Regions from separate parts of the Kitasatospora sp. NPDC085464 genome, predicted to be linked through region 1. Evidence: riboswitches for the same ligand, from Rfam matches in the RefSeq annotation. Region 1 holds a riboswitch; the other holds the start of a gene.
The links. A riboswitch is a leader RNA that binds a small molecule or an ion and turns the genes downstream of it on or off. The one in region 1 is predicted to bind cobalamin.
Positions count from the first base shown of each region.

Region 2: it holds a riboswitch for cobalamin, as region 1 does, so the genes downstream of both, ACIGG8_RS08510 (CoA-acylating methylmalonate-semialdehyde dehydrogenase) here and ACIGG8_RS00485 (FecCD family ABC transporter permease) in region 1, are expected to answer to the same signal.

Region 1 covers NZ_JBITTM010000001.1:109,976-114,339, reverse strand. The annotation lists gene ACIGG8_RS00490 (ABC transporter ATP-binding protein) at 1-710, opposite strand, end outside; gene ACIGG8_RS00485 (FecCD family ABC transporter permease) at 809-1,891, opposite strand; cobalamin riboswitch at 2,027-2,152, opposite strand; gene sodN (superoxide dismutase, Ni) at 2,235-2,630, opposite strand; gene sodX (nickel-type superoxide dismutase maturation protease) at 2,888-3,250, shown strand; gene ACIGG8_RS00470 (CGNR zinc finger domain-containing protein) at 3,254-3,841, opposite strand; gene ACIGG8_RS00465 (amino acid ABC transporter ATP-binding protein) at 3,954-4,364, opposite strand, start outside.
Region 2 covers NZ_JBITTM010000007.1:202,723-207,086, reverse strand. The annotation lists gene ACIGG8_RS08515 (acyl-CoA dehydrogenase family protein) at 1-620, opposite strand, end outside; gene ACIGG8_RS08510 (CoA-acylating methylmalonate-semialdehyde dehydrogenase) at 617-2,116, opposite strand; cobalamin riboswitch at 2,318-2,509, opposite strand; gene ACIGG8_RS08505 (SLC13 family permease) at 3,035-4,291, shown strand; gene ACIGG8_RS08500 (universal stress protein) at 4,296-4,364, shown strand, end outside.

The DNA.
Region 1 (4,364 bases):
GCGCCGGTCTCCGGGTGCCGGACCGGCGTGGCCCGGACACCGAACACCTCGGCCAGCAGGGCGGGCCGGAGCACCTCGGCGGGCGGTCCGGAGGCCACGATCCGGCCGGCCCGCAGGACGTACAGCAGGTCGCAGTGGCTCGCCGCCAGGTTGAGGTCGTGCAGCGCGACGAGCACCGTCGGGCCGGCCTCGCGGGCCAGCGCCAGGACCTCCAACTGGTGGGCGACGTCGAGGTGGTTGGTGGGTTCGTCGAGCACCAGCAGGCGCGGCTCCTGGACCAGCGCGCGGGCGAACAGCACTCGCTGCTTCTCGCCTCCGGACAGGCTCAGGAAGCCCCGTTCGGCGAGGTGCCCGGCCCGGACCTTCGCCAGGGCGCCGGCGCAGCGCTCCCGGTCCGCGTGGGTCGGGGCGCCGAGGCCGCGCCGGTGCGGCAGCCGGCCCATGGCGACCACCTCGGCCACCGTGAAGTCGAACTCGGCGGAGTGCTCCTGGGTCAGCGCGGCCACCCGCCGGGCCGTCTCCCGCGCGGAGAGCGCGTGCAGGTCGTCGCCGTCGAGCCGGACGGCCCCGCCGGTGGGCTTCAGCACCCGGTAGACGCAGCGCAGCAGGGTCGACTTGCCGCTGCCGTTCGGTCCGACCAGGCCGACCACCTGCCCGGGGGCGGCCGCCAGGCTCACCTCGTGGACGATCCGGGTGCCGGCCGACTCCACCGAGACGGTGTCGACGTCGAGGTCCTGGGCCTTCGCCCGGTCGGGCCGGGCGGTCGAGCCGGCCGGGGCGGCCGGGCCGGTCGTACGGATGGCGTCGGTCACCGTCGGCCTCCGAAGGCGTGGCCGCGCCGACGCATCATCAGCAGGAAGGCGGGCACGCCGAGCACGGCGGTGAACACCCCGACGGGCAGTTCGGCGGGTGCCAGCAGGGTGCGGGAGGCGATGTCCACCCAGACCAGCAGCAGCGCCCCGACGAGCGGGGCGACCAGCAGCACCCGGCGGTGCCCGGCGCCGACCAGCATCCGGGCCACGTGCGGCACCAGCAGCCCGACGAAGCCGATCGCGCCGCTGACCGCGACCACCGTGCCGGTGACGGCGGCGGTCACCACGAACAGTTCGCGGCGCATCCGGTCCGGGTCCACACCGAGCGAGGCGGAGGTCTCGTCGCCCATGGCGAGCGCGTCCAGCCGTCCGGCGGCGCAGCCGAGGTGGGCGAGGCCGGCCAGGACGGTGCAGGCGGCGATCGGCACCGAGCCCCAGGTGGCGCCGCCGAGGCTGCCGAGCAGCCACATCATGGCGCTCCGGGCGGCGTCGCCGCGGTCGGCGACGAAGACCATCAGGGTGGTGGCGGCGGCGAAGCCGTAGGAGAGGGCGGTGCCGGTGAGCACCAGCCGCAGCGGCGTGAGCCCGTACGCGGTGCGGGCGGCGAGGTAGACCAGCGTCATCGCGAGCAGTGCGGAGCCGAAGGCGGAGGCGGAGATCGCCCACACCCCGAGCGTGGCGAAGGCGCCGAACAGCAGGACGGCGTTGGCGCCGACGGCCGCGCCCGAGGAGATGCCGAGGACGAAGGGGTCGGCGAGGGCGTTGCGCACCAGCGCCTGGACGGCGACCCCGGTGGCGGCCAGCCCGGAGCCGACCACGGCGGCCAGGACGGTGCGCGGCAGCCGGATCTCCCAGACGATGGCGTACGCGGCCGCCTCGTCGGCCTCCAGCCGACCGCCCGTCAGTCCGGCGCCCAGCAGCCGCAGTACGTGCGGGAGCCCGATCCCGGAGGAGCCCAGCGCGACCCCGCAGACCAGCGACAGCAGCAGGGCGGCGCCGAGGCCGACGGTGAGCGGGACCACGGGTGTCCGGTGGACGGACGGGCCGCCGGCTACGCGGGTCACGGATGCGCGGGTCATGGGTGCGCGGGTCACGGATGCGCCTTGCCTCGGGCCGCGGGTGCGCCGGGGTGGGCGCCGGCCGGGGGCGTGCCCGGGCGCCGTCCCCTCGCAGTCCACGGCGAGTCGTCGGGAGTCCAACGGCCGAGGGCGATCGGGCTGGCGCGGCCGCACCGCGGGTGCGGGCCGTGCTCACCGTTGCGGGTCAGGGCCGGATTCTCACCGGACTTCCCCCTCGGACGCCCTGGCAGCATAACAGGCACTCAGGGTAGGCAACCCTTACCGGGGTCGGGCCGAGTGTGAACGCACGACCGCCCCCGTCCGGCGGTGCGGACGGGGGCGGTCGGGTGGCGACGCGTCAGGCTCAGGCCTGCTTGGTCTCCCAGAAGATCTTGTCGACCTCGGCGATCAGGTCCAGCAGGGCCTGGCCGGTGGCCGGGTCGGTGGACGCCTTGGTGGCCGAGGCGGCCTTCAGGGTGTCGTTGATCAGCTGGTGCAGCTGCGGGTACTTCTCGAAGTGCGGGGCCTTGAAGTAGTCGCTCCACAGCACCGAGATGTGGTGCTTGACGGCCTCGGCGCGCTGCTCCTTGATGATGATGGCGCGGGCACGGAAGTGCGGGTCCTCGTTGGCCTGGTACTTCTCCTGGGTGGCCTTGACCGACTCGGCCTCGATCCGGGCCTGCGCCGGGTCGTACACGCCACAGGGCAGGTCACAGTGGGCGTGAGCGGTGGCACGCGGTGCAAACAGACGAGAGAACATGGGAGTCCTTCCTTAGATCGTCTTCCCGCGCCCGAGATTACCCTTCCGCCCTCGTGGTTTCGCGATCGGGCGGTGGGCCTAGGGCAAAAGGCGGACCCGGAACCGGGGTAATCCGGACACCGAACAGGTGACGGTCCGTACGGCAGACTGGGGGCGGGCGTGCGGGAGGAGGAGTCGTGGCACGGAGCGCGGAACCGGAGGGCCGGACCGGGGGCGGCGTGTTGCCGTTCGGGGTCGTCGACGTGGCGGGTCCGTCGATGGTCCCGACCCTGCGCGAGGGCGACCGGCTGCTGGTCCGCTACGGCGCGCCGATCCGGCCGGGCGCGGTGGTGCTCTTCCGCCACCCCTTCCAGCAGGACCTGCTGGTGGTGAAGCGGGCCGCCGGGCGCCGGCCCGGCGGGTGGTGGCTGCTCTCCGACAACCGTCCGGTGGACAGCGACAGCCGCAGCTACGGCGCGGTCCCGGACGAGCTGGTGCTCGGCCGGGTGCTGCTGCGGCTGAGCCCGCGCCCGTCCTGGCTGGCGCCGGGCCGCCGGCTGGAGCGGCTGCTGCTCGCCCCGCGGCTGGCCCGGGTGCCGGGCCTGGCCCGCCGCCTCGGCGCCTGGGTGGAGGACGTCTAGCGCCTACTGCCCGCCGCCCAGCGCGGCCTCCGCCTCCTGGCGCTTGCGGGCCCGGTAGGCGGCGACGTTGGCCCGGGTCGCACAGCGGTCCGAGCAGTAGCGGCGGGAGCGGTTGGTCGAGGTGTCCAGGTAGGCGTTGCGGCAGGGCGCGGCCTGGCAGATGCCCAGCCGGTCGCCGCCCAGCTCGGTCAGGTGGACGGCCAGGCCCATGCAGGCGACCGCGCTGAAGTGCGCGGTGGCGGTCGGCGAGTTGTCGGCCAGGTGCAGGTGCCAGCGGGGCCGTCCGGCGTCGTCCAGGTAGTCGTGCCCGGAGATCAGCGGGCTGACGGGGTACTCCATCAGCAGGCTGTTCAGCAGGTCGACGCCGCGGGTCTCGTCCCCGTCGGCGGCGGCCTCGAAGACCCCGCGCAGCCGGGTCCGCACTGCCCGCAGTCGGGGCAGGTCGGACTCGTCGGCGAGCGCGGCGGCCCGGGAGGAGTCGGAGAACAAGGCGCGCACCGCGTCCACGGAGGTCAGCGTGTCGGTGCCGCGCTCCGGCTCCTCGGTGTTCACCAGCCGAACGGCGAGGTCGGCGTACGAGGCGAGCTCCACGGCGGTCCTTCCAGAGAGTCGGTAACGGGCTGACTGCTTCCAGCCTATTACCCGAGTGGGGAAAACGTCGGCGCCCGGCAGGAGCTGCCTGCCGGGCGCCGACGGGATGGGCTCAGAGCACCTTGGAGAGGAACGCCCTGGTGCGTTCGTGCTGCGGGTTCGTGAGGACTTCGCGGGGGTTGCCGGACTCGACCACCACACCGCCGTCCATGAACACCAGCGCGTCGCCGACCTCGCGGGCGAAGCCCATCTCGTGGGTGACGACGATCATCGTCATCCCCTCCTCGGCCAGGCCGCGCATGACGTCCAGCACCTCGCCGACCAGCTCCGGGTCGAGCGCCGAGGTGGGCTCGTCGAAGAGCATCAGCTTGGGCTTCATGGCCAGCGCGCGGGCGATCGCGACGCGCTGCTGCTGGCCGCCGGAGAGCTGCGAGGGGTAGCTCTTCGCCTTGTCGGAGAGCCCGACCCGCTCCAGCAGGGCCATGCCGCGCTCGCGCGCGTCGGCCTTCGACTCGCCCTTGAC
Region 2 (4,364 bases), on a different contig from region 1:
TGGGCGTTCCAGCCCATCTTCCGCTCGTTCGGCCCGAACGAGACGCCGGGGTCGTCCCGCTCGACGACGAACGCGGAGACCCCGTCGGCTCCCGGTCCACCGGTGCGGGCCATCACCACGTAGATCCGGGAGTCGCCTGCCCCGGAGATGAACTGCTTGACGCCGTCCAGCACCCAGTGGTCGCCGTCCCGGACGGCCCGGGTGGCGATCGCCGCCGCGTCGGAGCCGGCGCCGGGCTCGGTCAGGCAGTAGCTGCCCAGGTGCTCGGCGGTGCAGAGGCCGGGCAGCCAGCGGGAGCGCTGCGCGGTGCTGCCGTAGCGGTCGATCATCCAGCCGACCATGTTGTGGATGGACAGGTAGGCGGCGATCGACGGGCAGCCGGTCGCCAGCGCCTCGAAGGCCACCACCCCCTCCAGGCGGGAGAGTTCGGAACCGCCGGCGTCCTCGCGCACGTAGACGCCGGCCAGACCGACGTCCGCTGCCTTGCGTAGCACGTCCACGGGGAAGTGCTTGGTCCGGTCCCACTCGACGGCGTTCGGTGCCAGGTACTCGTCGGCGAAGGCCCGGGTCGTCTCCGCGATGGCGCGCTGGTCCTCGGTGAGATCGTGCACGGCGCTCATCCCATCGTCGGCATGGTGAAGCTCGCGCCTTCCTTGACCCCGGAGGGCCAGCGCGAGGTGACGGTGCGGGTGCGGGTGTAGAAGCGGATCGAGTCCGGGCCGTGCTGGTTGAGGTCGCCGAAGCCGGAGCGCTTCCAGCCGCCGAAGGTGTGGTAGGCGATCGGCACCGGGATGGGCACGTTGACGCCGACCATGCCGGTGTTCACCCGGCGGGCGAAGTCCCGCGCCGTGTCGCCGTCCCGGGTGTAGATGGCCACGCCGTTGCCGAACTCGTGCTCGCTGGGCAGGCGCAGCGCCTCCTCGTAGTCGGCGGCGCGGACGACGGTGAGCACCGGGCCGAAGATCTCCTCGCGGTGGATCCGCATCTCCGGGGTGACCCGGTCGAACAGCGAGGCGCCGAGGAAGTAGCCGTCCTCGTGCCCCTCCAGGCGGAAGTCCCTTCCGTCGACGACGAGTTCGGCGCCCTCCTCGACCCCGAGGTCCAGGTAGCCGCGGACCCGCTCCAGGGCGTCGCGGCCCACCAGCGGGCCGAAGTCCGCCGCCGGGTCGTCCGAGCGGCCGACCTTGAGCGCGGCGATCCGCTCGACCAGCTTCGCCACCAGGGCGTCCGCGGTCTCCTCGCCGACCGGGACGGCGACGGAGATGGCCATGCAGCGCTCGCCGGCCGAGCCGTAGCCGGCGCCGATCAGCGCGTCGGCGGCCTGGTCGAGGTCCGCGTCCGGCATCACGATCATGTGGTTCTTGGCGCTGCCGAAGCACTGCGCGCGCTTGCCGTGCGCAGCGGCGGTCGCGTAGACGTACTGGGCGATCGGGGTCGAGCCGACGAAGCCCAGCGCCTCGACCCGCGGGTCCTCCAGCAGGGTGTCCACGGCCTCCTTGCCGCCGTTGACCACGTTGAACACGCCCGGCGGCAGCCCGGCCTCCAGGAACAGCTCGGCCAGCCGCAGCGGCACCGACGGGTCACGCTCGGAGGGCTTGAGGACGAAGGAGTTGCCGCAGGCCAGCGCGGGCGCGGCCTTCCACAGCGGGATCATCGCGGGGAAGTTGAACGGCGTGATGCCCGCGACGACGCCGAGCGGCTGGCGCATCGAGTAGACGTCGATGCCGGTGCCGGCGTTGTCGCTGAACTCGCCCTTCAGCAGGTGCGGGATCCCGGCGGCGAACTCCACGACCTCCAGGCCGCGTTGGAGGTCGCCGTGGGCGTCGGCGACGGTCTTGCCGTGCTCGGCGGACAGCAGCCGGGCCAGCTCCTCCTTCTCCTGCTCGACGAGCTGCAGGAAGCGCAGCAGGACGCGGGCCCGGCGCTGCGGGTTCCAGGCCGCCCACGCGGGCTGGGCCTGCGCGGCGTCGGCGATCACCGCCTCGACCTCGGCGCGGTCGGCGAGCGGCACCCGGGCCTGCACCCGGCCGGTGTTGGGGTCGTACACGTCGCCGAAGCGACCGGACGTCCCGGGTGTGCGCTTCCCGGCGACGAAGTGGGTCAGTTCACGGACCATCGGTTCCTTCTCTCAACGGGTCGGGAGAGGAGGAATGGAGGCCGCCGCCGGACGGCGGGGCGCACGGTCGTGCGCCGCCCCGGCTGCGGTGGTTGACGGACCGTCAGGGCAGGTGGGCCCCGACGGCCATCGGCACGGGACCACCAGGAGCAGCGGAACGGGAGCAGCCCGGAGTCATGCGTGTCGTCTCCATCCTCGTGGAAAACACGGATCACCCGCGGCCGGTATCCTGACTCCCGGATCACCGCACGCCCTCAGGCCTTCCCGGCTGGCTGCCAGTGGCCGTCTCCTGCGAGGGCGGACTCCCCGGTCACAGTGGCGGGACCGTGCCGGACTCACACCGGCTTCCCTGACACCGCGGACCTGCCGTCGACCATATAGTTGGACGTCCTAGTAAGTCCAGAGGTCCGGGTGCGCGCCGCGTCATCGGGGTCCCACGCACCGGGCGCCGGGCCGATGGCGCGATCGGCCCGCTCGACCCGGGGGCCACCCCGCAGCCGGGCGCGGCCCCCGGTCGGCGAGCCTCCGGCCCCCGGCTCCCGGGATGGGAGGCGAGGGTGGCTACCTCACGCCGCGCGCCGTTGGAACTGCTGGTTCGCGCCCGTACCGCAGGGCCACTGGATGAGGCGGCGACGGCGGCCCGGGACTCGTTGTAGTCGGTGCCGCGGCCCGGGCCGGGATTCCCAGCGCGTCCTCCCCAGCCGTGGACAGAGCCGTGCCGCGCGCGGCCTCGGACGCCCGGCCGCCCCCGCGCCGGCCGAGGCAGCGGGTGGGCCCCGGACAGCGGGGCCGTGCCCACCGCGCACCTCCCCCGCGCCGACACCGGCGGTACGGCGGCCAACCGGTACATTCCTACCGGCTCACCTGCGAGTTTCCGGATCGGGTGGGTGGTCACCGTCACCTGCGAGGAGCAAGACCCTGAGTACGTCATCCGCGGAAGCGCTGTCCGTCGGCCTGCTGGTGCTGGTACTCGTCTGCGCGGTGGTACGGCCGTGGGGCTGGCCGGAGGCGGTGGTCGCGGTCCCGGCGGCCGGGCTGGCGATCGCCACGGGCGCGATCTCCTGGGACCACGCGGTGGCCGAGGCGCAGCGGCTCGGGCCGGTGATCGGGTTCCTGGCAGCCGTGCTGGTGCTGGCTCAACTGTGCGACGACGAGGGCCTGTTCCGTGCCTGCGGGGCGTGGATGGCCCGGACGTCGGCCGGGAGTCCGCGGCGGCTCCTGGTGCAGGTGTTCGTGGTCGCCTCGGTGGTCACGGCGGTGCTCAGCCTGGACGCCACCGTGGTGCTGCTGACGCCGGTGGTGTTCGTCACCGCGGCCCGGCTCGGCGCGCGCCCCAAACCGCACCTGTACGCCTGTACCCACCTGTCGAACACCGCCTCGCTGCTGCTGCCGGTCTCCAACCTCACCAACCTGCTGGCCTTCGCCGCCAGCGGGCTGAGCTTCACCCGGTTCGCCGCACTGATGGCGCTGCCGTGGCTGGCGGCCATCGCCGTCGAGTACGTGGTGCTGCGCCGGTTCTTCGCCGCCGATCTCGACGCGGGCGCCCCGGCCGCGGGCGAGGCGGAGGCGCCGGAGATGCCGCTGTTCGCGCTGGTCACCGTCGCCTGCACGCTCGCCGGATTCGTCCTGACCTCGATCGTCGGCGTCGATCCGGCCTGGGCGGCGCTGGCCGGCGCGCTGGTGCTCGCCGTCCGGGCCCTGGTCCGGCGGCGCTCCACCCCGGTGGCGATCGTGCGCTCGGCCGCCGTACCGTTCCTGGCCTTCGTCCTGGCGCTCGGCATCGTGGTCCGGGCCGTGGTCGACAACGGGCTGGCCTCCGCGCTCGGGCACCTCGTGCCCGACGGCACCTCGCTGCCCGCGCTGCTGGGCACCGCGGCGCTGGCGGCGGTGCTCGCGAACGTCATCAACAACCTGCCCGCCACCCTCGTCCTGCTCCCGCTGGCCGTGCCGTCCGGCGCCGGGGCGGTGCTGGCGGTGCTGCTCGGGGTCAACATCGGCCCCAACCTCACCTACGCCGGCTCGCTGGCCACGCTGCTGTGGCGGCGCATCGTGCGCGAGCACGAAACCGAGGTCGGCCTGGGCGAGTTCACCCGGCTCGGACTGCTCGTCGTGCCCGCTGCCCTGGTGACGGCCGTGGTGGCACTGTGGGGGTCCCTGCACATCATCGGAGGCTGACCGCGTGACCGTCGTCGTCTGGATCACCGAAGGCACCTGGCCCGCCTGCGTGGACGCCGCCCGCGCCCACGCA